DNA from 4 places in the Klebsiella sp. PK18 genome. Region 2 is predicted to be linked to each of the others. Evidence: predicted binding sites of a transcription regulator. Region 2 holds the regulator's gene; each other region holds the start of a gene.
The links. Region 2 encodes CRP, which controls carbon source genes, mostly activating them, when cyclic AMP is high. Its sites were predicted from a motif close to ATGTGANNNNNNTCACAT; they were not measured.
Positions count from the first base shown of each region.

Region 1 (7,671 bases), 1.4 Mb from region 2:
TCATATTGACGAATGAGGCAAAGTTGGGCACAAAAATTACGCAGCCGATAAACAGCACAGCAAACACCACCAGCATGCCAAACTGATCCCAAATTCGGGCAAAGCTAAAGGCAGAGCGGGTAGCGCCAGACGTAGTCACAGATGACATCATTTACTCCTTACTCAGGCGACAGCCTGACTCACTTTTGGCATCGCAAGGCTTAACGCCTGCTGTTCATTGGCTTCTTCATGCAGCAGTTCGCCGGCGATTTGCCCTTCGCGCATCACCACGATGCGGTCGGCGACGCCCAGCACTTCCGGCAGGTCGCTGGAGGCAAACACCACGGCAACACCTGAGGCGGCGAGGCCATATATCACGTTGTAAATTTCATGTTTGGCGCCGACGTCGATGCCGCGGGTGGGCTCATCGAGCAGGATCACCTTCATCTCTTCCGACAGCCAGCGGCCAAGGATTGCTTTCTGCTGGTTGCCGCCCGACAGGTTCATGATCAGCTGTTCCGGGCCCGGTGTTTTAATGTTCAGCGACTGGATATGCTGATCGGCATTGTCTGCCTCCCAGGCGTTGTTGATCAGGCAGCCAGCGTGAATATGCTTGCGCCGGGCGCTGATATTGATATTGTCGCGTACGGAGTGAACCGGAATAATCCCCTCCGCTTTGCGATCTTCCGGGCACAGCATCATCCCGGCCTGAATGGCCTGGGCCGGTTTACGAATGTCGACGGGCTGGCCATCGATATACACCTGACCGCCGGTGATCCGGGTGCCGCCAAATAAGCCTTTCATCAGTTCGCTGCGCCCGGCGCCCACCAGCCCGAACAGGCCGACGATTTCGCCACTGCGTACCGAGAGGCTGACCGGCGTACGCACGCCCGGTGCTTTGACCTCCTCCAGACGCAGCCGCTCTTCGCCATAGGGGCGAGGTTTCCAGCCGTATATATCGCCCAGATTGCGCCCCACCATCGCCTGAACCAGCGCGTCATGACTGACGCTCGGCATATCGTCAAAAGTGCAGACATAGCGGCCATCCTTAAAGACGGTGATGGCATCGCTGAGGGCAAAAATTTCTTCCATCCGGTGCGAAACATAGATGATGACTCGCCCCTCCTCCCGCAGTTCGCGGATAACGCGAAACAGATTGTCTATCTCGCGGGCGGAGAGCGAACTGGTCGGTTCATCGAAAGCGATGATCTTGGCATTGCGCGCCAGCGCTTTGGCAATCTCCACCATCTGCCACTGGCCTATAGAGAGATACTTCAGCGGCGTCTCCGGATCGATATCCAGCCCCAGATGTTCCAGCTGCAGGCGGGCCTCATAGTTGAGCAACGATCGGTTGACGATACCGCCTCTGTGCGGTAGCTGGCCAAGATAGATATTTTCGGCGACGGTCATCTCCGGGATCAGATGCAGCTCCTGGTAGATAATCGCCACGCCGGCGTTCAGCGCCTCCATGGTATTGCTGAACGCCATCTGCTGGCCGCCGATCTGCAGGTGGCCAGCGGTCGGAATATAGTTGCCGCTGAGAATTTTCAGCAGCGTCGATTTGCCTGCGCCATTTTCACCCATCAGCGCGTGGATCTGTCCGGGGTAGCAGTCAAAACTGATATCGGACAAAGCCTTTACGCCAGGGAACGTCATGGTGATGCCGCGAAATGAGAGATAAGGGGTAGACTGTTGCATAACGACTCCGCTCTTCAGCACTCAGCCCCCGCCGCGGCGGGGGCCAGTTCAACCAGGCTGTTACAGCCCTTTTTTCGCCAGCTCTTCTTTGAAGTTATCGCGGGTAATCAGCACCACATCGGTCACCGCCGTGAACTTCGGCGGCTCAACGCCCTTAGTGACCCAGTTGTAGAGCATTTCGCTGGTTTTATAGCCATGAATATCCGGGCTTGGCAGCAGGGAACCATAGAAGCCGGTCGGTTGCGCCTTCGACAGTTCGTTGACCGCATCCACACCGTTGATGCCGATGCCAATCACATCCGGTGCTTTAAAGCCCTGGCCTTCAGTGGCACGCACGCCGCCGAGCACGGTGTTGTCGTTCATCCCCACGATCAGCCAGTGTTTCACCTGCGGGTGCTGGACCAGCATGGAGTTACCGGCGTCAAACGCCCCCGGGATATCGTTAGATTTTGTCGGCACGCGGTAGATTTGCGCGTCCGGGAAGCCGGCTGCCTTCAGGGCATCGATGGAGCCGGTGGTGCGACGACGGGCGGTGTCCAGCTCATCGGCGGTGATAGCCATCACCGCGGTGTCTTTAACATCCCAGCCGCGTTTTTGCATCTCTTTATAGAGTTCCTGCCCCTGGCGGGCGCCGATTTCGCTGGCCGCCATCATCACCAGCGGTACGCTCTCCATCGGTTTGCCTTTCGCATTGACGAACTGGTCATCGACGGTAATGACCTTCATGTCATAGCCGCGCGCTTTGGCGACAATCGCCGACCCGAGCTTGGGATCGGGGGTACAGATGACAAAGCCCTTCGCGCCGCTGGCTGCCAGGCTGTCGATTGCGTTGAGGGTTTTCTCACCATCCGGAACCGCAATTTTAATGACGTCAAACCCTAAATCTTTTCCTGCTTTATCAGCAAATTTCCACTCAGTCTGGAACCATGGCTCTTCCGGCTGCTTCACCAGAAAACCCAGTTTCAAATTTTCCGCCATAGCTGATTGTGACATAACCGCAGCAAGACCAATGGCCGCCAGCGCTTTAGTAAATTTGTGCATGGTAAACTCCAGCTTTAATTCGCTTTCATGTAGGGAAAAATCGGAATTAACAATTTTATCGGCATCAAAACAAGGCATTAGAAAAATCGCATACCCCACTGCCGTTGTTAGAGTAGTAATACCCGGAAATTATTTCTCCATACGAGAGCATTATCACATCGCGGAATTACAGTAATTGCGTGCATACATTTAGCAAAAAATGACATAAAAAATGACACAATTGTCATACAATTTTACCGGGCTATAGCAGGATCATCTATACCACCAGCAGACTTATCCTTGTGATGTCAGAGGATGTTTAACAGAGGGTTACAGCGCTGTTATCCCCGGCGATTGCCGGCCTCGTAAAGGGCGTTCGCCTCTGTGCCTCCTCAGTGACAACAGCCCCGTATCGCCGGGCGACCGGGACCGCTTAATATCGCGAAAAAACGGATCTTTTCCGTAATTAATACCGAATTGAAAAAATATTCCGCTTCAAATAAAAGCCTGCAACAAAAAATAAAAATAATGATCATTAGCCAGAAACATTACGCTTGAAATAACTTATTCCGCTCTGTTCTACGACAAATTTCGTAGTCAAATACCTATAACTTATCACTAACGCGATGCCAGCAAGCCCCGGCCAACGGCGCATGATTTCAGTCCAGATACCCTCTAAAAATAATGGTGTAACAAAACGTAAATTACCGCGATTGAGAGTTTTCTTAATTCCGTTGAGCGAGTATTCTTAAATCGTCGGCAAATGGAAAAAATACCCGACTCATACGGAATGTGTAGAGTTTTATTATTCTGCAACAGTGCCGCGTGTCACTATTTTATCTTGTGGTTATCCGCAGGATCTGTCGACACGCATCAGTAACCCCTTCCCGGTTAATAAGGATATTTTTTTATGGCAGTTCCAGGAATGGCACAAAAGCTAAACACCCAGATGAATCTTGAGTTTCACGCCTCTAACGTTTACCTGAACTTAAGCGAGTGGTGTGCCCGGCATCGCTTCGACGGCGCCGCGACATTTTTGCGCACCCGCGCGCAAAGCAGCATTACCCTCACCATGCGCGTATTTGACTATCTGAAAAAAGCCGGCAGCTGGCCGATAGTGAATCCCGACCGCGCCTGTAATCCCGAATGCACCTCGCTGGAAGATCTGTTTACCCAAACCCTGAACGATTACCAACAGCGAAGCAGTATGCTGAGCGGTCTTGCCGAAGAAGCCAGGGCACAAAGCGACGACAACACCTGGCGATTTCTGACGCTGCTGGCGGAAGAGCAGCAACAGGATGGTCTGCTGTTGCAAAGCGTGCTTGAGGAAATCCGCAATGCCGATAAAGCTGGTCTCGGAATGGAGCAGACCGATCGGCGTCTGATGGCATTGGTCGGAGAACCACGGAAGCCGCATTAGTCAGCCATTTTTGCTCTGTCAGGGGGAGCGTGCCCACGCTGCCCCGTCTCTCGCTTTAAATCAGTTATGTCAATTTTTCCACCTCATTTATTCCCCAATAGAATAAAAAAGTTTTAACGCGATCGCATTCCCTCGTCACCGTTACCCCTTCTCAGGGATTAGTGAGCGCGGTCACTTTTTATCAAGCCACAAAGAAATATAAAAACAGTGTTTCAAAAATATAAAACACGAGGTTTATTTTTTATGGCTAGATACACGGCTTCAGCCCCTGAAGGGCTGCAGGGAAGACCGATCTTGTTACGCCATCAGTTAGCTTACGGCGGTGGTAATCTGTTGGGGAGTGGCGCGCTGGCGATAAGCGGCGCCTGGCTGCTCTATTTTTATACGACTTTTTGCGGCCTGACGCTGATCGAGGCCTCATTTATCTTCTCCGTCGCCAGCATCATCGATGCTATCAGCAACCCGCTGATGGGCTATCTCACCGATAACTTTGGCAAAACGCGCTTAGGCAAGCGCTTTGGCCGCCGGCGTTTCTTTCTGCTGATCGGCATCCCCTTGATGATGTTCTACCCGCTGCTGTGGGTGGAAGGCCTGAGTTTCTGGTACTACCTCTGCACCTATGTGGTGTTTGAGATCATCTACACCTCTATCATGGTGCCTTATGAAACGCTGGCGACAGAGATGACCGATGATTTCTCGCTGCGCTCAAAACTGACCGGCTATAAAGCCATTTTCGGCAAGCTAGCCAACTTCCTTGCGGCGTTTATTCCCGGACAGTTCATTCTGCTGTATGGCAAAGATTCTGCCACCCCTTTCTTCCTCACCGGTCTGACCTACGGCGTTATCCTCATCGTCGCGATTTCCTGCCTGTGGCTTTGCAGCTGGGAACGAAAGCGCGAGGAAGAGATAGAAACCAGCGCCAGGAAAGGGCTGCTGAGCACCCTGCTGTCGCTGGCAAAAGACATGCGTTCCACCTTTTATCTGCGCGTATTCCGCAAACATCTTGGTATGTACCTGTGCGGGTTTGGCGCTGAATGGCTGTTTGCCTCCATCTTTACCTATTTCGTGATATTCGTTCTTCAGCACGACCCGGCGATGGTCGCCGGACTGAATAGCCTGAACTCGATTCTGCAGCTGATCTCTACGGCGCTGTTTATCGGCCTGTGCGTGAAAAAAGGCTTCAGTAAACCCTATATTCTGGCGCTGGGGATCGTGATTTTCGCGGTCCTGCTGTATACCTCGCTGTGGTTCTTCCATCTGCCGTCAGGCCTGGCGACGGTGCTGATGTTCGGCATTACCGTGCTGTTCGGCCTGGGTACCGGCGGGGTTTACTACATTCCCTGGACCGTTTACACCTTCCTGGCCGATGTCGATGAGATCTACACCGGACGCCGTCGGGAAGGGATCTATGCCGGCGCCATGACCTTCTCAGGGAAAATTCTGCGCTCGATTGTGGTGTTCTCGATGGGGGCGATCCTGAGCTTCTACGGTTTCCAGTCAAAAGCGCACAGCCAACCGGAAAGCGCGGTGACCGCTATCGCGGTGGTATTCTGCGTCGGGGTGATCGCGTTAGCGTTGGCCGCCATCGTCTTCAGCAAGCAGATGAAGCTGGATCGTAAAGCTCATCTGGTGGTGCTGCAGGAAGTCGCGCGGATCAAAGCGGGCGGAAAAATCAGCGATATCGCGCCGGATGTACGAGTTATCGTGGAGGATCTGGTCGGTCATCGCTACGAAGAGTGTTGGGGCAACAGCAAGTTGTTCAAAGATGCTGCCCCTGCGCCTGCGCAGACCGTCGTTTCCCATTAAAGAAGAAGGCCCCGCCGGTAAACGGCGAGGCCTGTTATTAATGCGTCTCTTCCTGCGGGGTAAACTTCAGCTCAATCAATGCGATCGCTTTTTGCACCGCGCGAAGGGTCACCGGATCGGCAGAGGCCGGATGGCTGGCGAAGTCGATAGCTTTCAACTGAGTAGTCATTTTTTCACGCACTTCCACGGGCGCAATGACGTCAATGACATCGAGGATCTGTTTGATAACCAGCTGGCAAGCAACCACATCGGAAACCAGCTCATCGTGTTCGGTAAGATGTTGAGACATTAATTACTCCTTTTTTCAGGAGCGTAATAGTACCCTAAATTTTCACAGATAAAAAAACCTGCCGTCGCAGGTTTTTTTATCTACCCTACTGGCTGGCGGAACTTCTCCTGCCGCTTTGCTCAGGCTCACATTCTTGATGGCAGTGACAACATGAATACCGCGATCTCTTCCAGAGACGAACGTGCTTTTTCAGCGCCTGCGCTGCTGGTGGCCGGTGCTTTTTTTATGGAGTTTCTCGACGGGACGGTGATCGCCACCGCGCTGCCCGATATGGCGAAAGATTTTGGCGTCACCGCGGTCGAGCTGAATATCGGCATCAGCGCCTATCTGATCACCCTAGCGGTACTGATCCCGGCCAGCGGTTGGATCGCCGATCGCTTCGGCGCCCGCGCTATTTTTACCCTCGCCCTGGCGATCTTTACCCTTGCCTCGGTCTTCTGCGGCCTCTCCACCGAGGTGCATACTTTTGTCGCCATGCGTATCCTGCAGGGGATCGGAGGCGCGCTGATGGTCCCTGTCGGTCGCCTGGCGGTACTGCGAACCACGCCGAAACATCTGCTGATCAAAGCCATCGCTACCCTCACCTGGCCGGCGCTGGTGGCCCCCATTATCGGCCCGCCTTTGGGCGGCTTTATCACCCGCTACGCCAGCTGGCACTGGATCTTCTTTATCAATGTCCCGCTGGGCCTCGCAGCCATCATCCTTGCGCTGCGCATTATCCCTGATATTCGCGAAACGGAACGGCGCTCCTTCGATCTCACCGGCTTTATCACCACCGCAGTCGCGATGGTCAGTCTGGTCACCGCGATGGAACGGCTCGGCGATCACCAGCCGCAGATCTGGCCGACGCTGGCTCTCGCCGTGCTTGGCTTCGGCTGTCTGACATATGCTATACGCCACTTCCGCCGGGCGACGGCGCCCATGGTTCGTCTCGACGCCCTGCAGGTGCCAACGTTCCGGGTGACGATGTATGGCGGCTCGCTGTTCCGCTCCTCCATCAGCGCGGTCCCCTTTCTGCTGCCGCTGCTGTTTCAGGTAGGGTTCGGCATGGATCCCTTCCACTCCGGCCTGCTGGTGCTGGCGGTGTTTGTCGGCAATTTGACCATCAAACCCGCCACCACGCCGCTGATCCGCTGGCTGGGCTTTCGCCGACTGCTGTTGATCAACGGTGCACTGAACGTCTGTTCACTGCTGGCCTGTGCGCTGCTCACGCCGCAGACGCCGGTCTGGGCCATCATGTTAATCCTTTATCTCGGCGGGGTATTTCGCTCGATCCAGTTTACGGGCGTAAGCACGCTGGCCTTTGCCGATGTCCCCGCCGCGCAGATGAGTGATGCCAATACGCTGTTCAGTACCGCGTCGCAGCTGGCGGTGGGGCTGGGGATCACGCTCGGGGCGATTGGCATTCGCCTGGGCGAGCAGGTCGGCGACTGGCTGCACCTTTCCACGCTACCGGGGA
Region 1 covers NZ_CM173493.1:1,861,962-1,869,632, reverse strand. The annotation lists gene araH (L-arabinose ABC transporter permease AraH) at 1-148, opposite strand, end outside; gene araG (L-arabinose ABC transporter ATP-binding protein AraG) at 163-1,677, opposite strand; gene AC3EMD_RS09085 (arabinose ABC transporter substrate-binding protein) at 1,738-2,718, opposite strand; gene AC3EMD_RS09080 (non-heme ferritin-like protein) at 3,608-4,117, shown strand; partial or broken gene AC3EMD_RS09075 (succinate dehydrogenase) at 4,182-4,346, opposite strand; gene AC3EMD_RS09070 (MFS transporter) at 4,361-5,923, shown strand; gene AC3EMD_RS09065 (DUF2766 family protein) at 5,961-6,212, opposite strand; gene AC3EMD_RS09060 (MFS transporter) at 6,363-7,671, shown strand, end outside.
Region 1: a site for CRP is predicted at 2,860-2,877, ahead of AC3EMD_RS09085 (arabinose ABC transporter substrate-binding protein). Genes of this name have one in related genera too.

Region 2 (7,671 bases):
GTGATCGTTGCGTTGGTTGGCTGCCAGCATATGCATCTGCTGATAGCACTGGGTAATCAGGTCGACTACCTTCTGCTGGCGGGTGAGCAGCGGCGGCAGGGCGGTCGACGGATCGGTATGCTGGGTCAACAGACTGTATTTGGCTTCACAATAGTCAGCCAGTTCCCGGTAAAGCAGGCTGAGCGACTCCCGCAGCGGCTGTTCGCGCCACAGCCAGAACCAGAGCCAGTTAAACACGCCGTACCACAGCGTACCGAAAGCGTAGATCAGCAGTGGATCCCAGATGGGCATATTGCCCGCCAGGCTCAGGGTAAAGATAGCGGCGATCAGCGACGCGGGCAGCAGGCGAGCGTGCAGCGAACTGATCTCCGCGGTGACGCCGAGCAATAGCGCCAGACCGCTGAGAATAAGCGGCAAAGGAATGGCCTGGGCGAGCAGCAACTGCACCACCAGACTGCATCCGGCAAACAGACAGCCGCCGATAATCAGGCGTTTGAAAAAGCGCTTATGCGGGGTATCAAGACCGGCAATGTTGCAGCAGGCGGGCACTAAGGAAAACAACAGCCCCTGCTGGAGATGGCCGAGCAGAAGACCGATGGCCACAGGCAGACACAGCACCAGCGTTTGCCGCAGTGCATAGTTGACTTCCGGGTGGTAAATCAGCCTGCGCCACATGAGGGAAAAACAAAAACGGCGTACTGCAGGAGCAATACGCCGCTTAGCAACTTAACGGGTGCCGTAGACGACGATAGTTTTACCGTGTGCGGAAATCAGGTTCTGATCTTCCAGCATTTTCAAAATACGGCCAACTGTTTCACGAGAGCAGCCGACGATCTGACCAATTTCCTGACGGGTAATTTTAATTTGCATACCGTCCGGGTGGGTCATGGCATCAGGTTGCTTCGCCAGGTTCAGCAGCGTCTGGGCGATACGGCCCGTCACGTCGAGGAAGGCGAGGTTGCCCACTTTCTCAGACGTGACCTGCAGACGGCGAGCCATTTGCGAAGAGAGACGCATAAGAATGTCCGGGTTAACCTGGATCAGCTGACGGAATTTCTTATAAGAGATTTCGGCCACTTCACATGCGGTTTTCGCCCGTACCCAGGCGCTACGCTCCTGACCCTCTTCAAACAGGCCTAATTCACCGATGAAATCGCCCTGGTTGAGGTAGGAGAGGATCATCTCTTTACCTTCTTCATCCTTGATGAGTACAGCCACGGAGCCTTTAACGATGTAGTACAGCGTTTCTGCTTTTTCACCCTGGTGGATCAGCGTGCTCTTTGATGGGTACTTATGAATGTGGCAATGAGACAAGAACCATTCAAGGGTAGGGTCTGTTTGCGGTTTGCCAAGCACCATGCGCGGTTATCCTCTGTTATAAGCTATCTCCGGGCGCCGACACTACACGGCGTCCGGGCATGCAATCGTATTGTTTCCCTATACCTGGGAAGCTGGCTGATGATTTTTCGACAGCCCGTAATGTGAACTCCTCTGCATACATGCAGTACATCAATGTAATACTGTAGCATCCAGACTGTTTTAGCATAGCTTTCGCCGCATGTCTCCTGGTGTCTCGCTTCAGCATGACGCAGGTCGCCTTCCGTTGCGAGAATTGTTATGTGCGCGTAATCTGACAGGAAAATTGCGATACTGGAGTTAAATTTTATGCAAGCGCGTGTGAAATGGGTTGAAGGGTTAACCTTTATCGGGGAGTCCGCGTCAGGACACCAGATTCTGATGGATGGCAACTCCGGGGATAAGGCACCCAGCCCGATGGAGATGGTGCTGATGGCGGCGGGCGGTTGCAGTGCGATCGATGTGGTTTCTATTCTGCAAAAAGGTCGCCATGAGGTGACCAACTGCGAAGTGAAGCTGACGTCGGAGCGCCGCGAAGAGGCGCCGCGTCTGTTTACGCATATTAATCTGCACTTTATCGTCACCGGTAAGGCGCTGAAAAATGCCGCGGTCTCCCGGGCGGTGGATCTGTCGGCAGAGAAATACTGCTCGGTGGCGCTGATGCTGGAAAAAGCGGTGAAGATCACCCACTCCTATGAAGTGATCGAGGCGTAGTCTTCGCCTGCCGTTGTGAAGCATCTCAACCCCGGCCTGGCCGGGGTTTTTTCTGTTAGCCGATCTTGCGGCCTTCCATCAGGCGCTCGACCAGCGGCGTCATGATAAGCTCCATCGCCAGCCCCATTTTACCGCCCGGCACCACCAGCGTGTTCATGTGCGAGATAAACGACCCCTGCAGCATCGCCAGCAGCCAGGGGAAGTCGATATTCTGCAGGTTACGGAAATGGATCACCACAAAGCTCTCGTCCAGCGAGGGAATAGTTTTCGCGGCAAACGGGTTGGAAGTGTCTACCGTCGGCACGCGCTGAAAGTTGATATGGGTGCGGGAAAATTGCGGGGTAATGAAGTTGATGTAGTCTTCCATCGAGCGGACGACTGAGTCCATCACCGCCTCCCGGGAGTGGCCGCGCTCGCTGGTGTCGCGAATAAGCTTTTGGATCCACTCGAGGTTAACGATAGGCACTACGCCGACCAGCAGGTCGACATGGCTGGCGACATCATGATGCGGCGTGACAACCCCGCCGTGCAGCCCCTCATAGAACAGTACGTCTGTCGGCTCCGGCAGCGGCTGCCAGGGGGTGAAAGTCCCTGGCACCTGATTCCACGGTACGGCTTCGTCATAGGTGTGCAGGTATTTCCGCGACTGGCCTTTTCCGTGGCGGCCATAGTCGACAAAGGTCTGCTCCAGCAGGCCAAAGTCGTTCGCCTCCGGGCCAAAGTAGCTGATATGTTTGCCCTGATCCCGCGCCTTGCGGATCGCCATGTCCATTTCCGGGCGGGTGTAGCGATGAAAGCTATCGCCTTCCACCTCCGCGGCGTGCAGGTTTAGCTGCGCGAAGATTTTGCGAAAGGCAAGGCTGGTGGTGGTAGTGCCCGCGCCGCTGGAGCCCGTGACGGCGATCACCGGATGTTTGGCAGACATAACAACTCCCTGGTTAAACGATGTAGTGGCGTCGCCTTAGCCGTTAAACAGCGCGCGCGGCATAATATTGACCGTCTCATGCAGTTCCGACCACACAAGAACCGCCTCTCCGCGTTTCAACTGCTGTTTTACATCGGCGACTTTATCGGCAAGTGAACGTTCATGTTCACCATAATCGGTGCCTTCACGTAACACAAAGCTTTCAATCAGGTTATCCAGCGTTTCGGGATCCAGATCCTGCCAGGGAATAATCATACGGGGACCTCCAGCCAACGGTTTAACCAGTCCGGGATGCGTCTTTCCAGCCACATCTCCGGCTTACGCAGGGTGCCGCCGACGAAACCAACGTGGCCGCCTTGCTCAGTTAATTGATACTCAACGTTCGCCGGCAGTTGCTCCTGCGGTGGTATGGAGTGGTGATCCATAAATGGATCGTCTTTCGCGTGAATGATGAGCGTTGGCTTAGTGATATCGCTGAGCCGCGGCATGGCGCTGCATTGCCGGTAATAATCCAGCGCATCGGCGAAACCATGGATTTTGGCGGTGATCATATCGTCAAATTCCCGGATGCGGCGCATCCCTTTAAGCTGGCGTAAATCGACAGGCAGTGAGCCAGGATACGCTTTCAGCTTGCGTGAGGCATTGGCTTTTAACAGATTGAGCAGATAGCGCTGATAAACCCGCGAGAAGCCCTTATCCATATGATAGCTGCAGGCTTCCAGCATAAAAGGCGCGGAGACGATCACCGCCGCATCCAGCGGGCAGCGGTCGCCTTCTTCTGCCAGCAGGCAGCCCAGCATATTGCCGCCCAGTGAATAGCCGACGGCCGCAGTCGGCGCGGGACCAAACTCGCGCTGTAGCCAGTGCAGAAACCAGGTGCCATCTTCTGTTTCGCCGGAGTGATAGATGCGGTTATTGCGGTTAGGTTCGCCGCTGCAGCCGCGGAAATGCATAACCACGCCCAGCCAGCCGCGCTGCATCGCCGCATGGATCAGACCATGGGCGTACGGGCTGTGCAGGCTTCCTTCGAGACCATGAAAGACGACGAGGCGCGGCTTATGGCGCGCCTGATGCGGGTCTTCGCTCCAGGCCAGATCGACAAAATCGCCGTCCGGCAGCTCAAGGCGCTGCCAGTGCGGGGTAAAGCGCAATTTACGGCGGATCAGCCGCGGCAGCATGGTTTGCAGATGACGATTGCCCACGCCGCGCATCGGATGGAACTCACGCGAATCGTTTTCGGGGGGCGTCATGTCTGTGGGGATGATTTCAACCATAGCACCAGAACAATTAATAAACGTGATGATGACTATACCGCGCAGGGCGCACAGGGGTTAGCCAATATGTGGTCTTGTGGCCAGCGACGCCAGGTTACAGCAAAAACAAATCATTGATGTCACTGATGGCAGGCCATGGAGAGGGCAGAAACCCACCCTGCCAGCGGCATCGTACGCGCAGGCAGGATGAGGAAGTCAATATTAGCCTTCCTGAAGCATCAGCTCCAGCTGCTCCTGGGCCTCCAGCCAGGCCATTTCACACTCCTCCAGCCCGGACTTCGCGCTGGCCTGCTGCTGCAGGCATTCGGTTAGTTCGGCTTTACGTGAGGCGTCATAAAGCTCACTGTCGCCAAGTTTTTCTTCCGCACTGGCCAACTGCGCGTTGAGCTTGTCCATCTCTTTTTCCAGACGGGCGATCTCTTTGCGCAGCGGTTGGGTCTGGCTGCGCAGTTCCGCTTCCCGACGCTTCTGGTCCTTGCGCGCCTGCGCGCTGTTGCCGCTCTCTTTTGGCGCGTCGCTGCTCTGTGATTCCTGTTTTTGCGAGTCGCTGAGCCACTGCTGATAATCTTCCAGATCGCCGTCGAACGGCTCGACTTTACCGTCATGGACGAGGTACAGATCGTCGGTGGTGGAGCGGATCAGGTGACGATCGTGCGACACGACAACCAGCGCCCCTTCAAAGTCGATCAGCGCTTCGGTTAAGGCCTGACGCATATCGAGGTCAAGGTGGTTGGTCGGTTCATCGAGCAGCAGCAGGTTAGGGCGCTGCCAGACGATCAGGGCCAGTACCAGGCGCGCTTTTTCTCCACCAGAGAAGCGGCGGGTCTCTTCGCTGACCTTATCGCCCTGGAAACCAAAGCCGCCCAGATAATCACGCAGTTTCTGCTCCAGTTCCTGCGGGGCCAGGCGCGCCAGGTGCTGCAGCGGCGACTCATCGGCACGCAGGAACTCCAGTTGATGCTGGGCGAAGTAGCCGAGCTTGATACCTTTTGCGAGACCGATCTCGCCGCTCACCGGCTGGAGTTCACCCGCCAGCAGCTTAATCAGAGTCGACTTCCCGGCGCCGTTGCGGCCCAGCAGGCCGATGCGCGAGCCCGGCACCAGATTGAGCTTGATGGAGTCGAGGATAATACGCTCGCCGTAACCGGCGCTGACTTTCTCCATTTTCAGTAACGGGTTAGGCAGACTCTCCGGCTGGCGGAAGCTGAAGTGGAACGGGTTATCCACGTGCGCCGGGGCGATAAGCTCCATCCGTTCGAGCATTTTGATACGGCTTTGCGCCTGCTTGGCCTTGGTGGCCTTAGCGCGGAAGCGGTCGATATAGCTTTGCAGATGCGCAACGCGCTGCTGCTGGCTTTCGTACATCGCCTGCTGCTGAGAGAGACGGGTAGCGCGCTGCACTTCGAACGAGCTGTAGTTACCGGTGTACTCAAACATCGTCTGCTGTTCGATATGGATAATTTTGTCGACGATAGGATCGAGAAAATCGCGATCGTGGGAGATCAGGATCAGCGTCCCTGTGTAACCCTTAAGCCATTTTTCGAGCCAGATGACGGCATCGAGGTCGAGGTGGTTAGTCGGTTCATCGAGCAGCAGCAGATCGGAGCGGCAAATCAGCGCCTGGGCGAGGTTAAGGCGCATACGCCAGCCGCCGGAAAAATCGCTGACCGGCCGCTCCAGCTGTTCGTTGCTGAATCCCAGACCGTGCAGCAGGCTGGCAGCGCGCGAACGGATGGTCCAGGCGTCGATGGCGTCCAGCTTGCCGTGGACCGTGGCGATGGCATGGCCGTCGTTGCGCTCATTTGCCTGCTGGAGCGCGGCTTCCAGCTGGCGGTATTCACGATCGCCATCAATAACATAATCGATAGCCGGCTGAGGCAGCGCCGGGGTTTCCTGATTCACCCATGCCAGCTGCCAGCTGCCTGGAAAGGTCATACTGCCGCCGTCAGCGCTTATCTCGTTTTTCAAAAGCGATAGCAGCGTCGATTTCCCGCAGCCGTTTTTGCCCACCAGACCGACCTTTTGGCCAGGGTTGATGGTAGCGGTGGCGTTGTCCAGCAGGACGCGTACGCCGCGACGAATTTGTAACGAGGAGAAAACAATCATAAGGCGCCGTATGTTCAGACTATGTTAATTTGTCATTATGATAATGTAGTGTGGAAGCGAATCGCTTCACCGGGCCGCCATGGTAGCCCAAAACGAAGACGATACACAAAGTCATTCTGGCGGTGTCAGAACACCGGGGCTGCGCAGGCCGCCAGAAGACCTACGGGAGGGGAATGATGTCTCAGACAGCGAAAGTGTTGCTGCTGTATGCCCACCCAGAATCTCATGATTCCGTGGCCAACCGGGTTTTATTAGAGCCGGCCTTACAGTTGCCGAACGTCACCGTGCACGATCTTTACGCGCACTATCCGGATTTTTTTATCGATATCGCTCATGAACAGGACCTGCTGCGCCAGCATGAGGTGATTGTTTTCCAGCATCCTTTATATACCTGGAGCTGTCCGGCGCTGCTCAAGGAGTGGCTGGATCGTGTGTTAAGCCGCGGCTTCGCCAGCGGTGCCGGAGGAAACGAACTGGCGGGAAAGTACTGGCGTAGTGTGATCACCACCGGCGAACCTGAGAGCGCCTACCGTCGCGATGCCAATCGCTATCCGATGAACGATATTTTACGTCCTTTTGAACTGACCGCCGGCATGTGCCGTATGCACTGGATGAGCCCCATTATTGTCTACTGGGCACGGCGGCAACAGCCAGAGGAATTGCGTAGCCGCGCTCGGGCCTACCGGGACTGGCTGGCCAATCCCCTTACCGCCGGAGGTATACATGGCGGGATCTGATTTGCTGCTGGCGGGCGTTCTTTTTTTGTTCGCCGCCGTTATTGCCGTACCTCTGGCCTCAAGATTGGGTATTGGCGCGGTGCTGGGCTATCTGCTGGCCGGGATTGCGATTGGCCCGTGGGGACTTGGGTTTATCAGCGATGTGGATGAAATTCTCCATTTCTCTGAGCTCGGCGTAGTGTTTCTGATGTTTATCATCGGCCTGGAGCTTAATCCGGCCAAGCTATGGCGGCTGCGGAGCTCCATCTTCGGCGTTGGCGCGGCGCAGGTGATGCTCAGCGCGGCGATCCTCGGCGGTCTGCTGATGACGACCGGGTTTTCATGGCAGGCGGCGGTGGTCGGCGGGATCGGCCTGGCGATGTCTTCCACCGCCATGGCGCTGCAGCTGATGCGTGAGAAGGGAATGAGCCGCAGCGAATCGGGGCAGTTAGGCTTTTCGGTCCTGCTGTTTCAGGATCTGGCGGTGATCCCGGCGCTGGCGCTGGTGCCCCTGCTGGCCGGTTCCGCGGATGAGCATGTTAACTGGCTGACGGTCGGTATGAAGGTCCTGGCCTTTGCC
Region 2 covers NZ_CM173493.1:419,797-427,467, forward strand. The annotation lists gene AC3EMD_RS01935 (YccS/YhfK family putative transporter) at 1-675, opposite strand, end outside; gene crp (cAMP-activated global transcriptional regulator CRP) at 727-1,359, opposite strand; gene AC3EMD_RS01945 (OsmC family protein) at 1,666-2,070, shown strand; gene AC3EMD_RS01950 (phosphoribulokinase) at 2,126-2,995, opposite strand; gene AC3EMD_RS01955 (YheU family protein) at 3,032-3,250, opposite strand; gene AC3EMD_RS01960 (hydrolase) at 3,247-4,245, opposite strand; gene AC3EMD_RS01965 (ABC transporter ATP-binding protein) at 4,471-6,375, opposite strand; gene kefG (glutathione-regulated potassium-efflux system ancillary protein KefG) at 6,549-7,112, shown strand; gene kefB (glutathione-regulated potassium-efflux system protein KefB) at 7,099-7,671, shown strand, end outside.

Region 3 (7,671 bases), 1.4 Mb from region 2:
TGTTCCCTGGGGGACAATAGCGTCAGGACATTCCCCGGCGCGGAAGAGGCCAGCAGGTTCAAATGGCTATCATAAAGCTGGTACTCCCCCTCCTGTCCGCCCTGCATGGCGCTGACCAAAAACGCTTTTATTTCACTGACCGAGAAATCCATCGCCAGCACCCCGCGCCAGTAACCGGCGAAATCCAGCGGTATCGAAGCGGTGACCACCTGCTCTTCCAGCTGCGGGTCATCGTCAGGAAAGGTTTGCCAGATAACGCCCCGCCCCGGATTATTCCGCTGGCTCTGTCGGGTAAACCAGAGGGCGCTGATGGCTTGCGAATAGTGGGTCATCACCTGCGACTCGTCCCGCAGCGGCAGGGTCGAGGTGAAAAAGCCGCTGCGAGAGATATACTGCATCCGCTCGGCGAAATCGCGGTCATGTTGCGTCAGATTCAACAGATACCCCAGCTCCAGCGTCGCCATCAACTCATCAGCCGCGAGCGGATCGTCCTTCAGCAGCATAGGGTTGTTACCGACGACGCTCCCCGAGACGCCAAACACCGGCAGCGTACGACGATTCGGCAGCGCCACTCGCCAGGCCTCCTGGTGACGCTGGCTCAGATAGCGCTGACTGGCACTACGCAATACGTCGATATCGAGCGGCTGCTCAAGAGCAGACTGCATGCCGTGGCGAAAAAACATCATCCGGTCAATATTGAACTGCAGCAACCCATCCATTTCATGGGCGACATTAGCCAGATTATTGCGCTGGTTGGCCACATAAGCCTCTTCCAGAACGTTGATTTCACGCCAGATCAGTAACGTGGAGAAAAAAAGCACCACAATAAAACAAACGTTAACCACATGCGCCGGGCGAGTCAGGTGGCGGAGCTTGTTTATCTTCAACCGAAGTGGCTTATCCATCATTATCTCGCAGTACGTTGCGCAAACCTGACGACATCAGCGCCCCGGCTGGTGTCGACGCCGGACGCGCTTTTAGCGTAGACGACGCAGCGCCGTCACGCTGCGTGCAGCCACTCTACTTCACCGACCGGCGCAAACTGCTCACCACTTTCACGCCCGCCAGCACCACTGCGCCAATGATAAAACCCAGCACCAGGTTGGCAATGACCGGCAGCAGGGAAGCCAATATCCCGCCCAGCCCCGCGCTCCAGTGCTCAATGGCATGATGCAGTGGCGCAATGCCGTGAACCACAATCCCGCCGCCGACAAGGAACATCGCCAGCGTCCCAACGATGGAGAGCACTTTCATCAGCCAGGGGGCTACCACTAACAATCCTTTGCCCAGCCATTGCGCCAGCGCAGCGCGTTTCTCTGCCAGCCAGTAGCCCATGTCGTCCAGCTTAACGATCACCCCCACCAGGCCATAGACCCCGATGGTGACCAGAATCGCGATCCCCGAGAGGATCAGGATCTGATTGAGCAGCGGCGCTTCCGCCACAATGCCGAGGGTGATGGCGACAATTTCCGCGGACAAAATAAAATCGGTGCGAATCGCCCCTTTCACTTTGTCACGCTCAAAGGCCAGCGGGTCACGTTCCGCCAGCGCCTGAAGACGCTGCTGCCGTTGCGCAGGGTCTTCCTTGTGCTTACGCGCCTCCAGGCTGTGAAGGACCTTCTCCACCCCTTCAAAACAGAGGAATGCGCCTCCCAGCATCAGCAACGGCGTAATCGCCCAGGGGATAAAAGCACTGATCAATAGCGCCAGCGGCACGAGGATCACTTTATTAATGAACGAACCTTTCGCCACGCCCCAGACGACCGGCAGTTCACGATTCGCTCGCACGCCGGTCACCTGCTGAGCATTGAGCGACAGATCGTCGCCCAATACCCCGGCTGTTTTTTTCGCCGCCAGCTTGCCCATCACGGAAATATCGTCCAGCAGCGTGGCGATATCATCGAGTAACGTTAAAAGACTACTTCCTGCCAAAATAATTTCCTTCTCTTTTCATCAATGTCTCCTTCGAGTATGCGTTAAAAAACGGCCGGTGCCCAAGGTACAATTAGTCAATATAAATTTAACAAACTCGCGCAAATTAAGCGCTCGCCAGCGCGATAGTTTTCACGTTTACTATATGTCCCCTTTCTATCTCTGCACCGTCGTGAGGAAGTATGTCTACCCGTCAGCTGTTACCGCTTATCGGGGCGCTGTTTGCGCTGTATATCATTTGGGGCTCTACCTATTTTGCCATCGCCGTCGGCGTCGCCAGCTGGCCGCCGCTGATGATGGCCGGTATTCGCTTTCTCTCTGCCGGCGTGCTACTGCTGGGCTGGCTGCTGGCCACCGGCCATAAGCTGCCAGCCCGCCGGCCGCTGCTTAACGCCGCGCTGATCGGGGTCTTGCTGCTTGCCGTCGGCAACGGCTTCGTCACTCTCGCCGAACATCAGCACGTTCCGTCAGGGATCGCGGCGGTGATGGTCGCCACCGTGCCGCTGTTCACGCTATGTTTCAGCCGCTTTTTCGGCATCGCCACCCGTAAACTGGAGTGGCTGGGCATTGCCATTGGCCTGGCAGGTATCGTCATGCTCAACAGCGGTGGCAACCTGAACGGCAACCCCTGGGGCGCGCTGCTGATCCTGATTGGTTCGCTAAGCTGGGCGTTCGGCTCGGTTTACGGGTCGCGGATTGAGCTGCCGACCGGCATGATGGCGGGAGCTATCGAGATGCTCGCCGCCGGGATCGTCCTGCTGGTCTCGTCATGGCTGACCGGTGAGACGTTAACCCATGTCCCCTCGTGGTCCGGGATCGCCGCCCTGGCCTACCTGGCTATCTTTGGCTCGCTAATCGCCATCAACGCCTACATGTTTTTGATCCGCAACGTCACCCCGGCGGTAGCCACCAGCTATGCCTATGTTAACCCGGTGGTGGCCGTCTTGCTCGGTACCGGGTTTGGCGGTGAAAGCCTGTCGCTCATTGAATGGCTGGCGCTGGCAGTGATTATTTTCGCCGTAGTGCTGGTGACGCTGGGAAAATATCTCTTCCCCGCCCGCAGCGAAGCTACTCCTTGCAAGGCGGCGAAGTAAACGCCAGCTCGCGGATCCCCTGCGTATCGATCTGCGCGTCGTGCCCGGCGCCGCAGATCCACTCTTCCAGACGCTCGGTGAGCGCCTCATCATTTAGTTTCAACCGGCCGCGCAGGGCGCATTCCCAGATGATAAGCACCCGCCAGCCCTGCTCAGCCAGCTGTTGCCGGTCGCGGGCGTCACGCGCCACGTTGCCAGCGATTTTATCCAGCCAGAAAGCCGTCCGGGTGGCCGGCACCTTAAACAGATAACAGTCATGGTGATGCCAGAAACAGCCGTGAGTAAAGATAACGCAGCGGTAGTCGGGTAAGGCGAAATCGGGGCGTCCTGGCAGCGCGCGATCCTGGGCGACAAAGGTGAATCCCGCCCCGGTCAGCAGCGCCGCTATCCGCTTTTCAATCGCCGTATCGCGCGTGGCGATAGCCCGCATATTTTTACTGCGCGTGGCTTTATCGTGAACATCCGCCATCGTTATCATCCGCTTCGCGACGCGCCACCGCCTGGGCGATACGTGGCGCCAGGAGCTTCGCCACCGCGGCGAAGACCGGAACCACCACCGAGTTGCCGAACTGACGATAGGCCTGGGTATCCGACACTGGAATGCGGAACCGTGAACCCTGGGGCGATTCAAAGCCCATCAGCCGGGCGCATTCGCGCGGCGTCAACCGGCGAGGCCGCCGCTGTTGGTTCTGTGGATCGTCAAAATGCTGCTCGCCCAACGGCCGGTCCCAGCCGCGGTCGACGAGAATTTCGGCACCGTCTTTATAGTAGCGGGCAGAGAGTGTTCGAGCCACGCTGTGGGGATTACCGGGGTCTACCAGGCCATAACCAAAGCCATTACCCCGCGCCTGATGCTTGCGGGCATAACGATAGAGATATTTCCACAACACCGGCGTAAGGATAAATTTGGCATCCACCGTCGGCTCCAGCAGCTCGCCAAACGTCGGCCGCACCGCCGGATAGAGCGCAGCGATATCGCGCAGCGTAAATCCTTCATGCAGCTGCAGGTCGCGGCGGAAACCCACCAGCACGATGCGCTCCCGGTGCTGTGGTAAGAAATGGCGCCCGTCGATGACCTTAGGGTCATCCGGCCCGGTATACCCGGCATCGGCCACCTCATACCCCAGCTCATCCAGCGTCTGCATGATGATGCGGAAGGTGCGCCCCTGATCGTGGCTTTTGAGGTTTTTGACATTCTCCAGCACAAAAATCGCCGGCTGACGCGCGGCGATAATTCTCACGACATCAAAAAATAGCGTCCCCTGGGTTTCGCAGGCAAAGCCGTGCGCGCGCCCCATGGCATTTTTTTTGGAGACGCCAGCGAGTGAGAAAGGCTGGCAGGGAAAGCCGGCCAGCAAGACATCATGCTGAGGAATCGTCTCGCGGATATGCTGCGCCGCTTCTTCATCGCTGACATCGGGGCGGTGGCTGAGCGTGACATCGCGGATATCTTCATTAAAACGATGCTGTTGCGGATCACAGTACCAGTTGGCCTTGTAGGTACGCACCGCGTGCTTGTTCCACTCGCTGGTAAAGACGCACTGCCCGCCGATGGCTTCAAAACCGTTGCGGATCCCGCCGATACCGGCAAACAAATCGACAAAGCGGAACGCATAATGCGGGTGATGAGCTGGCGGCGCCGGCAGCAGCGTCGCCAGATGGGCGATCTCCTGCGGACGCAAACGCCCCGCCGCGCGGGAGAGCGCCGCCACGCGCTTGAGGATCGCCGCGCTCCAGTGCTGTTCGCCGACGCTTACCAGTTCGGCGACCAGCGTTTTCACATCATAGATCGTCATCAGCTGACGCAGCAGCGCCTGAGCCTCTTCCCCGGCCTGCTCAGCCAGCGGCAACGACCTGTTTTCCTTAATTAACTTTTGCGGCATATCCTCAACCAGCGCGGACGATTTTTGCAGAGAGTACCATAAATCACCGGTCGGTTGACGCCTGCGGTGCAAAGCGGCGTAAAACCGCTTCATCCAGCGCCAGCGGCTCCCCCTGCAGCTCCGCGCTAAGCTTGGCCATAAATTCGACGAGGAAGCGGGCATTGTGCTGCGCCATCTCTTTTCCTCTGGCCGTCTGCATGGTCTCCGGCAGGCGCAGGAGTTTGCACTGGAAATGATCGAGGGCATATTGGCGGTCATCCAGCGCCCGCCGGTCAGCAAATGGATCTTCAGCATCAAACAAGATGGTATTCAGGGCGCCGGCGACGGCGAAGACCCGCGCCAGGCCAATCGCCCCCAGCGACTCAAGACGGTCGGCATCCTGGACGATTTTCGCCTCCAGCGTGCGCGGCGGGATCGCCGCGCTGAAGCTGTGTGCCTCGATGGCATGACTGACCGCCGCGTAACGCTCCGCGGGAAAATCGGCAAATGACGACTGTAGAATAGCGAGGGTTTTCTCAGCGGCCATCATCGAGGAACGGCTTCGCTCCGGATGATTCTTCGGCAAGCTGACGATGTCATGAAAATAGCAGGCCGTGAGGAGTACCAGTCGGTCGACCTCCTCCCCGGCGGCCAGCTGGGTAGCCGTGGCCCAGACGCGACGAAAATGGGACAGATCGTGTGCGGCATCATCCTGCGCGTGGTGCGTCAGTATCCAGTGCTCATATCGTTGCTGCCAGTCAACCAGGTTCATAGGCTTTCCTTTATGTGAAGGTCAGCCTCGAGCATAGCAACTTTACCGCTGATGATCCCGCTCGCCGCGAGACGGCCGGGTATACCAGACAACCGCCCCGAGGATCGCGCCAATGCCCGCAAGGACTAACATCCCCAACAGCGCGCCAAGCCATTTTCCCGCCGTGGTTCCCAAATCGCCCTCCACGCTGGCGCCGGGAACGCTGTGAATTTTTCCGACCACCCACCAGTAACGCACGATGACCCAGACACAATATCCGCAAAAAGCATACAACGCCCATAACGCGAGCTTCCCTCCGGGGCTGCGTTTTGCCTGCTCTTCCATCTCATTCCTCTCCGTGACACAACACACTACCGCCACTCAAAACGTGACAAGCATCACATTATACCGCCAACCTGCGCAGCAGGCAGCAGTTTCATCCCCATCTTCTGCGTCAACCTGCGACTTATGCTGCCGGTGAGCGGGCGCTGGAGTGTTTTATTTATTCTTCTCCCCATGCGAAAAGTTTATTCCGGCGCGGGAGATCGCGTGTTGTATTGATAATCTATTGACTATTTTTGCCGGCCAAAAAGCAATTTTCGTGATGAATGATGTCTTGATGTTAATTCATACAACTCATTTCATTAAGTTAACAAAATCAATCAAACCAAGTCATATCCCATTGCTATATAACAAAATAATACTCCACCAAAAATTATTCATAAACAATATAAAGAACCAAATTGAAATAAATTGAAATGTTTTATATTATTTATTTACATCTTTTATTTTAAATAAAAATGAACTTAGTCGTTAGTATCTGATAGTCATTCCGGAGGGATTGTCATAATTCATAGAAATTATTATTAAAAGGGAATATATAATGAAAAGAAAAGTACTGGCACTCATGGTACCGGCATTATTAATGGCCAATGCCGTTAATGCCGCGGAAATCTATAACAACAACGGCAACAAACTGGACCTTTACGGAAAAGTCGACGGCCTGCACTACTTCTCTGACGACACTTCAGAGGATGGCGATCAGACCTATGCTCGCTTTGGTATAAAAGGCGAAACGCAGATCGCTTCCGAGTTAACCGGCTACGGTCAGTGGGAATACAACATTCAGGCAAATACCACTGAAAAAGAAGGCGCAAACTCCTGGACCCGTCTGGCCTTCGCTGGTCTGAAGTTTGCCGACTACGGCTCACTGGACTACGGTCGTAACTACGGCGTGGTGTACGACATTGAATCCTGGACCGATATGCTGCCGGAATTCGGCGGCGATACCTACACCCAGACCGACGTTTACATGACCGGCCGTACCAACGGCGTGGCAACCTACCGTAACAGCGACTTCTTCGGCCTCGTCGACGGTCTGCATTTCGCTCTGCAGTATCAGGGTAATAATGAAAACGCCGGTTCTGGCGAAGGCACTAATAACGGCGGCAAACGTAAACTGGCGCGGGAAAATGGCGACGGTTTCGGTATCTCCAGCTACTACGATCTTGATATGGGGATCAGCGTAGGGGCAGCGTATTCGTCTTCTGACCGTACCCATAACCAGCTGGCAGAGGCTCGTAGCAGCCAGCGCTACGCCAATGGCGATAAAGCTGACGCCTGGACCGTCGGCGCGAAATATGACGCCAACAACATCTATCTGGCCGCCATGTATGCTGAAACCCGCAACATGACCTTCTACGGCAACGATAGTTTTGGTGGGATTGCCAACAAAACGCAGAACTTCGAAGTGGTCGCGCAGTATCAGTTTGACGACTTTAATTTACCGCTGCGTCCGTCTGTCGCCTATCTGCAGTCGAAGGGTAAAGATCTCTACACCTATTCTCGCTACGGCGACAAGGATCTGGTCAAGTATGTCGACGTGGGCATGACCTACTACTTCAACAAAAATATGTCCACCTATGTGGATTACAAAATCAACCTGCTGGATGAAGACGACCGCTTCTACAAAAACAGCGGTATCGCGACCGATGACATCGTCGCCCTCGGCCTGGTCTATCAGTTCTGATCC
Region 3 covers NZ_CM173493.1:1,834,313-1,841,983, reverse strand. The annotation lists gene dgcQ (cellulose biosynthesis regulator diguanylate cyclase DgcQ) at 1-905, opposite strand, end outside; gene AC3EMD_RS08925 (DUF808 domain-containing protein) at 1,021-1,932, opposite strand; gene yedA (drug/metabolite exporter YedA) at 2,115-3,026, shown strand; gene AC3EMD_RS08915 (very short patch repair endonuclease) at 3,001-3,495, opposite strand; gene AC3EMD_RS08910 (DNA cytosine methyltransferase) at 3,476-4,876, opposite strand; gene AC3EMD_RS08905 (phosphohydrolase) at 4,953-5,660, opposite strand; gene drpB (cell division protein DrpB) at 5,703-5,984, opposite strand; gene ompC (porin OmpC) at 6,523-7,668, shown strand.
Region 3: a site for CRP is predicted at 6,026-6,043, ahead of drpB (cell division protein DrpB). Genes of this name have one in related genera too.

Region 4 (7,671 bases), 1.6 Mb from region 2:
CAGTATTCCGACGCCAGTCATTTTTCGCGATCCGGAGCTACCACGAAATACCCCGCGCCGGTCAATTAATACGTTATTAAATTGTGAATTCAGCAACGATTGCGAGCTTATCGCAAGAAAACGTTTTCGCGAGGTTGATGCAGCGCTTTCCTGGCTGTTAGAATATGCGCCGTCACGCCTGACCGGCACAGGGGCCTGTGTGTTTGCTGAATTTAACACCGAATCCGCTGCCCGTCAGGTGCTGGACACTGCCCCGGCATGGCTAAATGGCTTTGTAGCGCGTGGAGTTAACCTCTCGCCGCTCAAGCAGGCCCTGCTCTGAATCCTGCGCCGTGATGGCGCAACGATAACGAGTCAACCGGGGAAATTGAGTTACGGTGACAACGTCACCCTGTTCCAGACGTTGCATCGTGCTCTTTAAATACACCGACTGGATCGAATGGCGCCAGCCCGCACATTATTGGCCCACTCATCCACCACTGGACGCATGCCTGAGGTTCTTCTCGTGCCTGATATGAAGCTTTTTGCTGGTAACGCCACCCCGGAACTAGCACAACGTATTGCCAACCGCCTGTACACTTCTCTTGGCGACGCCGCTGTAGGTCGTTTTAGCGACGGCGAAGTCAGCGTACAAATCAATGAAAACGTACGCGGTGGTGATATTTTCATCATCCAGTCCACTTGTGCTCCCACCAATGACAACCTGATGGAACTGGTTGTTATGGTTGATGCTCTGCGTCGTGCTTCGGCAGGTCGTATCACCGCCGTTATCCCTTACTTCGGTTATGCTCGCCAGGACCGTCGTGTTCGTTCTGCTCGTGTGCCAATCACCGCGAAAGTGGTGGCAGATTTCCTGTCCAGCGTCGGCGTTGACCGCGTGCTGACCGTTGACCTGCACGCAGAACAGATCCAGGGCTTCTTCGATGTGCCAGTTGATAACGTGTTCGGCAGCCCAATCCTGCTGGAAGATATGCTGCAGCTGAACCTGGACAACCCGATTGTGGTTTCTCCGGACATCGGCGGCGTCGTGCGTGCCCGCGCTATCGCTAAACTGCTGAATGATACCGATATGGCTATCATCGACAAGCGCCGTCCGCGCGCCAACGTCTCCCAGGTGATGCATATCATCGGCGACGTGGCTGGTCGTGACTGCGTGATGGTCGACGATATGATCGACACCGGCGGCACCCTGTGTAAAGCGGCAGAAGCGCTGAAAGAGCGTGGCGCGAAACGCGTATTCGCTTACGCAACGCACCCGATCTTCTCCGGTAACGCTATCCAGAACATCAAAAACTCTGTGATTGATGAATTTGTCGTTTGCGATACCATTCCGCTGGCACCCGAAATTAAAGCGCTGGATAAAGTGCGTACTCTGACGCTCTCCGGTATGCTGGCTGAAGCTATTCGCCGTATCAGCAATGAAGAATCTATCTCTGCTATGTTCGAACATTAATCGAGCCGAGCATAAAAACCCGCTGCGGCGGGTTTTTTTGTCTCTGAATTTTTAATTCTTCCACAAAATCATTCGGCATGCGTCAAGGCGGCAAGTGAATGAATCCCCGGGAGCGTACAGGCAGTACGTGACCGGGGTAAATGAACGCAGCCAACACAGAGGCATCCCGAAGGATGACGTGGAAATGACCAATGCCTCCTTCACCTGCCATTTAGTTGACAGATGATGCGCTCATGGATGAAACATTATTGTGAACAGATTATTTTCCTCACATGTGATGCCTTTCCGCGCCCTCATCGACGCTTGTTGGAAAGAAAAGTACACCACCGCCCGCTTTACCCGCGACCTGATCGCCGGGATCACCGTCGGGATCATTGCGATTCCGCTGGCGATGGCGCTGGCGATTGGCAGCGGTGTGCCGCCGCAGTACGGCCTCTATACCTCAGCGGTGGCAGGGATTGTGATCGCCTTAACCGGCGGGTCACGCTTTAGCGTTTCCGGCCCGACCGCCGCCTTTGTGGTGATCCTCTATCCGGTTTCCCAGCAGTTTGGTCTGGCGGGGCTACTGGTGGCGACGCTGATGTCGGGGATCTTTTTAATTCTCTTTGGTCTGGCGCGCTTTGGCCGTCTTATCGAATATATCCCGCTGTCGGTGACTCTCGGTTTCACCTCCGGGATCGGTATCACCATCGGTACCATGCAGATTAAAGACTTCCTCGGCCTGCAGATGCCCCATGTGCCGGAGCATTACCTGCAGAAAGTGGCAGCGCTGGCGATGGCCCTGCCAACGATTAACCCCGGCGATGCCGCCATCGGCGTCGTCACTCTCGGCACTCTGATCCTCTGGCCGCGGCTGGGTATCCGTCTGCCGGGCCACCTTCCGGCGCTGCTGGCCGGCTGCGCGGTGATGCTGGTGGTTAATTTGCTCGGCGGCGATGTCGCCACAATTGGCTCGCAGTTCCACTATCAGCTGGCAGACGGCACTCAGGGCAACGGCATTCCACAGCTGCTGCCGCAGCTGGTACTCCCCTGGGATATGCCGGGTTCAAACTTTACCCTGAGCTGGGCCTCGCTGCAGGCTCTGCTGCCTGCCGCCTTCTCCATGGCGATGCTCGGCGCCATTGAGTCTCTGCTGTGCGCGGTGGTGCTTGATGGCATGACCGGTACCAAGCATAAAGCCAATAGCGAGCTGATTGGCCAGGGGCTGGGCAACATCGTTGCGCCGTTCTTCGGCGGGATCACTGCCACCGCGGCGATTGCCCGCTCGGCGGCGAACGTCCGCGCCGGCGCCACATCGCCGGTTGCCGCCGTGATCCACGCCCTGCTGGTGATCCTGGCGCTGCTGATCCTCGCCCCGCTGCTCTCCTGGCTGCCGCTGTCGGCGATGGCCGCCCTGCTGCTGATGGTGGCATGGAATATGAGCGAGGCGCATAAAGTGATCAACCTGCTGCGCCACGCACCGAAAGACGACATCGTGGTGATGCTGATGTGCATGTCGCTGACGGTGCTGTTTGATATGGTGATTGCCATCAGCGTCGGGATCGTGCTGGCCTCGCTGTTGTTTATGCGCCGTATCGCGCGCATGACCCATCTGGCGCCGGTCAACGTCGAGGTGCCAGACGATGTGCTGGTGCTGCGGGTGATTGGGCCGCTGTTCTTTGCCGCCGCCGAAGGCTTGTTCAACGACCTGGAGACCCGGATCGCCGGCAAGCGCATCGTGGTGCTGAAATGGGACGCGGTGCCGGTTCTCGACGCCGGTGGTCTGGATGCCTTCCAGCGCTTTGTGAACAAGCTGCCGGAAGGCTGTGAATTGCGCGTATCTAACCTCGAGTTTCAGCCGCTGCGCACGTTAGCGCGCGCCGGCGTCAAGCCGCTGCCCGGACGCCTGAGCTTCTACCCCGATCGTCAGGCCGCGCTGGCTGACCTGTGATCACCCGGCGGCAGGCCCCTGCGCCTGCCGCATCAAGGCTCCGGTCGCCTGCTGCAGCCAGCTCAGCACCGCCGGCGTCATCCAGGTGCCCTTCATCAAATGCGGCTCCTGCTCCATTGCCCGACGAAACTTCTGCAACGTCTGCGGCCGGGTACCGGCATAGGACTGAAACAGTTCAAGCCACGCCCGGGCCAGCGCCTGACCCGACGCCGAGTCCGGCGCTACGCCCTCCCGGCACGCCTGATGCAGCTTCGCCACCAGCGCAGGCCACTCCTGTAGCCGGTCGAAATAGTGTCGGCGGGTGAACGCCATCTCCTCGTCGTCGAGGTAACGAGCCCAGATGGCCAGTTTGCTTTCGGCAAAGGCCTCGGTGATAAAGGCGATGATGGCCGGGGTGACGCCGGTCTGTTCAACCATTTGCGGCTCGGCGGCATGCATCTCGTTCAGGCGGGTCAGAAACTCCGGGCGCCCTGCCGTATCCTGCTCCAGGCGCTCCATCCAGCGCGTCGCCAGACTCATCGCCTGCGGACTGTCCGTCGGGCAGCCGCTCGCCATCAGCGTCTGCACCTCCTCTGTTAGCTCGCGCCACGCCTGCGCGCGCTGTTCATCCTGTGCCGCAAACGGCAGCGCGGCTAACTCCTGTTGACTAAACCAACGATCGTACATTTTCATTAACTCCAGCGTCTGTAGCCAGGACTCCAGATCGGGTTCATTGCCGCCCGCCAGCGCCTCGCGCAGCACCAACAGCCGGTCGCGCAGCCTGCCGACATCGCGCAATTGGGCGTTGAGCGTCTCTATCTGCTGCGTCAGCAGCTCGGGTAGCGACAGCGTTTGCCGATCGAGATAGTCCTTGATGGTGGCGAGCGTCAGCCCGGCCTGCGCCAGCGCCTTTATCATATGCAGGCGCTGAACCGCGGACAGGTTATAGAGCCGATAGCCCGCCTCGCTTCTGGCCGAAGGCGTTAACAGCCCCGTCTGTTCATAATGATGCAGCGTACGCACCGTCATTCCGGCGCGCTTCGCCAGCTCTCCCACCTGAATTAACATGACTGCTCCTCTCTGTGGCCAGGTCCGCTACTCTGCTGCCTGACGTAACGTCAGGGTCAAGCGAAAACCTCATTAGCTATTCATTTTGGTGGCAACCTTAGCAGCACGGAGGTCAGGACGGAATGGGGTCGTATGGTGATGGGGAAAAGAGGAGGAAATAACGAGAGTCACAGGAAAACGCATCGGCCTTCAGGGGCCGATGCGGGAAATCATGCTACGGTTAGCTGTGGCGATGCTGATTACGACGGCAGCGTTTATCATAGTGGCGCACCCACCAGTAGCGGTCGCTGACCTGCTCGTGGCCGCCAATACGGGCACCGGCCAGCCAGAGCACGGCGCCAACGAAGATGCTTAAGATTGCGCCATGTGCAAAGAATTGCGGCAGGTTAAGCTGCGGAAGCTGGTTCAGAATGGAGTAACCTACCCCCACAACCATCACCACCAACCCTAACCCCATGAGTACGTTACCGAGTAACGAAGCGTTTTTGCGTTTCATGTGTCACCTCCGGACTTTGGGTTGCCAGGGAATATCCCCAAATCTTATAGGTGTAGTATAGACAGGGTCCCTGCCCTGGAGTGCGCCCACGATCACATTAGTGAACACCGATTAGACAAATATTTACAAATAAGCCTCTGAACAATATCAAATTCTAATGATTCAGGTGGGTAATCATCAATGCTGGTATTGTCTCGTGGGCAGAACTTTGTCAAGCGCGCCCGCAGACAGTACACTACGCGGCAGAGAATGCCCCATGCAGGAAAGAAAACGTGACCATTAAACTGATTGTCGGCCTGGCCAACCCCGGTGCGGAATATGCCGCCACCCGGCACAACGCTGGCGCCTGGTATGTAGATTTACTGGCGGATCGCCATCGTGCGCCGCTGCGCGAAGAGAGCAAGTTCTTCGGCTACACCTCGCGCATCAATCTGGCGGGCGAAGACGTTCGCCTGCTGGTTCCTACGACGTTTATGAACCTCAGCGGTAAAGCAGTGGCTGCAATGGCGACCTTTTATCGCATTAACCCGGATGAAATTCTGGTCGCCCATGATGAGCTGGATTTGCCGCCCGGGGTGGCGAAATTCAAGCTTGGCGGTGGCCATGGCGGCCACAACGGCCTGAAGGACATCATCAGTAAGCTCGGCAATAACCCGAACTTTCACCGCTTACGCGTCGGGATCGGCCATCCGGGTGACAAAAACAAGGTTGTCGGCTTTGTACTCGGCAAACCGCCGGCCAGCGAGCAGAAACTGATTGATGATGCTGTCGACGAAGCGGCGCGCTGCACCGAAATCTGGTTAAAGGACGGGCTGACCAAAGCCACCAACCGCTTACATGCCTTTAAGGCGCAATAAGCCGTTGTCGTGCGGCATTTTTGCCGCGCACCGTGTATAATAGGCAAAGCTATTCAATTTTCTGCAATCTGTTGCTTATAACAGATTGATTATCCAAAGATTAAGGTGATTTAAATCATGGGATTCAAATGCGGTATCGTCGGTTTGCCCAACGTCGGCAAATCCACCCTGTTCAATGCGCTCACCAAAGCGGGTATTGAAGCGGCCAACTTCCCCTTCTGTACCATTGAGCCGAACACCGGTGTCGTACCGATGCCCGATCCGCGTCTGGACAAGCTGGCTGAAATCGTCAAACCGCAGCGCATCCTGCCGACGACGATGGAATTCGTTGATATCGCGGGCCTGGTGAAAGGCGCGTCCAAAGGTGAAGGTCTCGGCAACCAGTTTCTGACCAACATCCGTGAAACCGAAGCCATCGGCCACGTAGTTCGCTGCTTTGAAAATGACAACATTATCCACGTTAACAACAAAGTGGATCCGGCTGACGACATCGACGTTATCAACACCGAGCTGGCACTCTCCGATCTGGACACCTGCGAGCGCGCTATCCACCGTGTGCAGAAGAAAGCTAAAGGCGGCGATAAAGACGCTAAAGCTGAGCTGGCGGCGCTGGAAAAATGCCTGCCGCAGCTGGAAAATGCCGGCATGCTGCGTTCACTGAAAAACCTGACCGACGAAGACAAAGCAGCGATTAAATACCTCAGCTTCCTGACGCTGAAGCCGACCATGTATATCGCCAACGTCAATGAAGACGGCTTTGAGAATAACCCTTATCTCGATAAAGTCCGTGAAATTGCCGCCGCCGAAGGTTCTGTGGTCGTCGCCGTTTGCGCCGCCGTTGAGTCCGATATTGCCGAGCTGGACGACGCTGACCGCGACGAGTTTATGGCCGAGCTGGGTCTCGAAGAGCCAGGCCTCAACCGCGTGATCCGCGCCGGTTACGAGCTGCTGAATCTGCAGACCTACTTCACCGCAGGGGTGAAGGAAGTTCGCGCATGGACCATCCCGGTCGGGGCAACCGCCCCGCAGGCAGCCGGTAAGATCCACACCGACTTCGAAAAAGGTTTTATCCGCGCGCAGACCATCGCCTATGAAGACTTTATTACCTACAAAGGCGAACAGGGTGCAAAAGAAGCCGGTAAAATGCGTGCTGAAGGTAAAGACTACATCGTGAAAGATGGCGATGTGATGAACTTCCTGTTCAACGTCTGATCCCGCTGGCTGGCATTTTCGCCACCACCGCGTCATAAAAATCCACGCAGCGGCGTGGATTTTTTTTACCCGGACGACACGCTACTCCACAATATGGGTCTCTTCAGCCGCCTCATAGCCATCAACGATCTGCACAATTTTCTTTAATTCGCCCTCGATGAAAGCCGGGGTGGCGCTTTCCCCTGAGGCCGGGTGATGAAGCTCGACCGAGATGCCGCTGGCGGCATTGGTCAGTGACAGGCTGATCTCCTGCTGGCTCGCTGCGGACGATGGTCGCCCGATTTGCTGCACGATGGCCGCCGCCGCCGCGCGCGTATCAACGTCTGCGAGATGCCCCCACCTCATTTCAACATGTCCCTGCTGCCCTGCCTTTATCACCTGCAGCGTATAGCCGCTTCTTGCCGTTGCCATGTCTTTTCCTCCGGTTTCGTTGCCCGGGCGTCACATTATCAGCCCGGTTCTATCAGCAAAGTTCGTTCACGTGCGCCTTGCCGTTAATGACTCTTTTCCACATAGGTCTGCATGTTTTCTTTGGTCACTAACTCAAACGGGATCCAGACATGAGACTCGACCTTTTCTCCTTTAATCAGCTTCAGCGCTACCGCTAAGGCCGTTTTGCCCTGACCGACGGCGTCCTGGAAGACCGTCACCTGGATCTTATCGCTGGCCAGGGCTT
Region 4 covers NZ_CM173493.1:2,043,035-2,050,705, reverse strand. The annotation lists gene ispE (4-(cytidine 5'-diphospho)-2-C-methyl-D-erythritol kinase) at 1-322, shown strand, start outside; gene prs (ribose-phosphate diphosphokinase) at 506-1,453, shown strand; gene dauA (C4-dicarboxylic acid transporter DauA) at 1,704-3,383, shown strand; gene AC3EMD_RS09950 (MerR family transcriptional regulator) at 3,384-4,430, opposite strand; gene ychH (stress-induced protein YchH) at 4,651-4,926, opposite strand; gene pth (aminoacyl-tRNA hydrolase) at 5,199-5,783, shown strand; gene ychF (redox-regulated ATPase YchF) at 5,901-6,995, shown strand; gene AC3EMD_RS09930 (DUF1869 domain-containing protein) at 7,077-7,406, opposite strand; gene AC3EMD_RS09925 (sugar ABC transporter substrate-binding protein) at 7,490-7,671, opposite strand, start outside.
Region 4: a site for CRP is predicted at 5,007-5,024, ahead of pth (aminoacyl-tRNA hydrolase). Genes of this name have one in related genera too.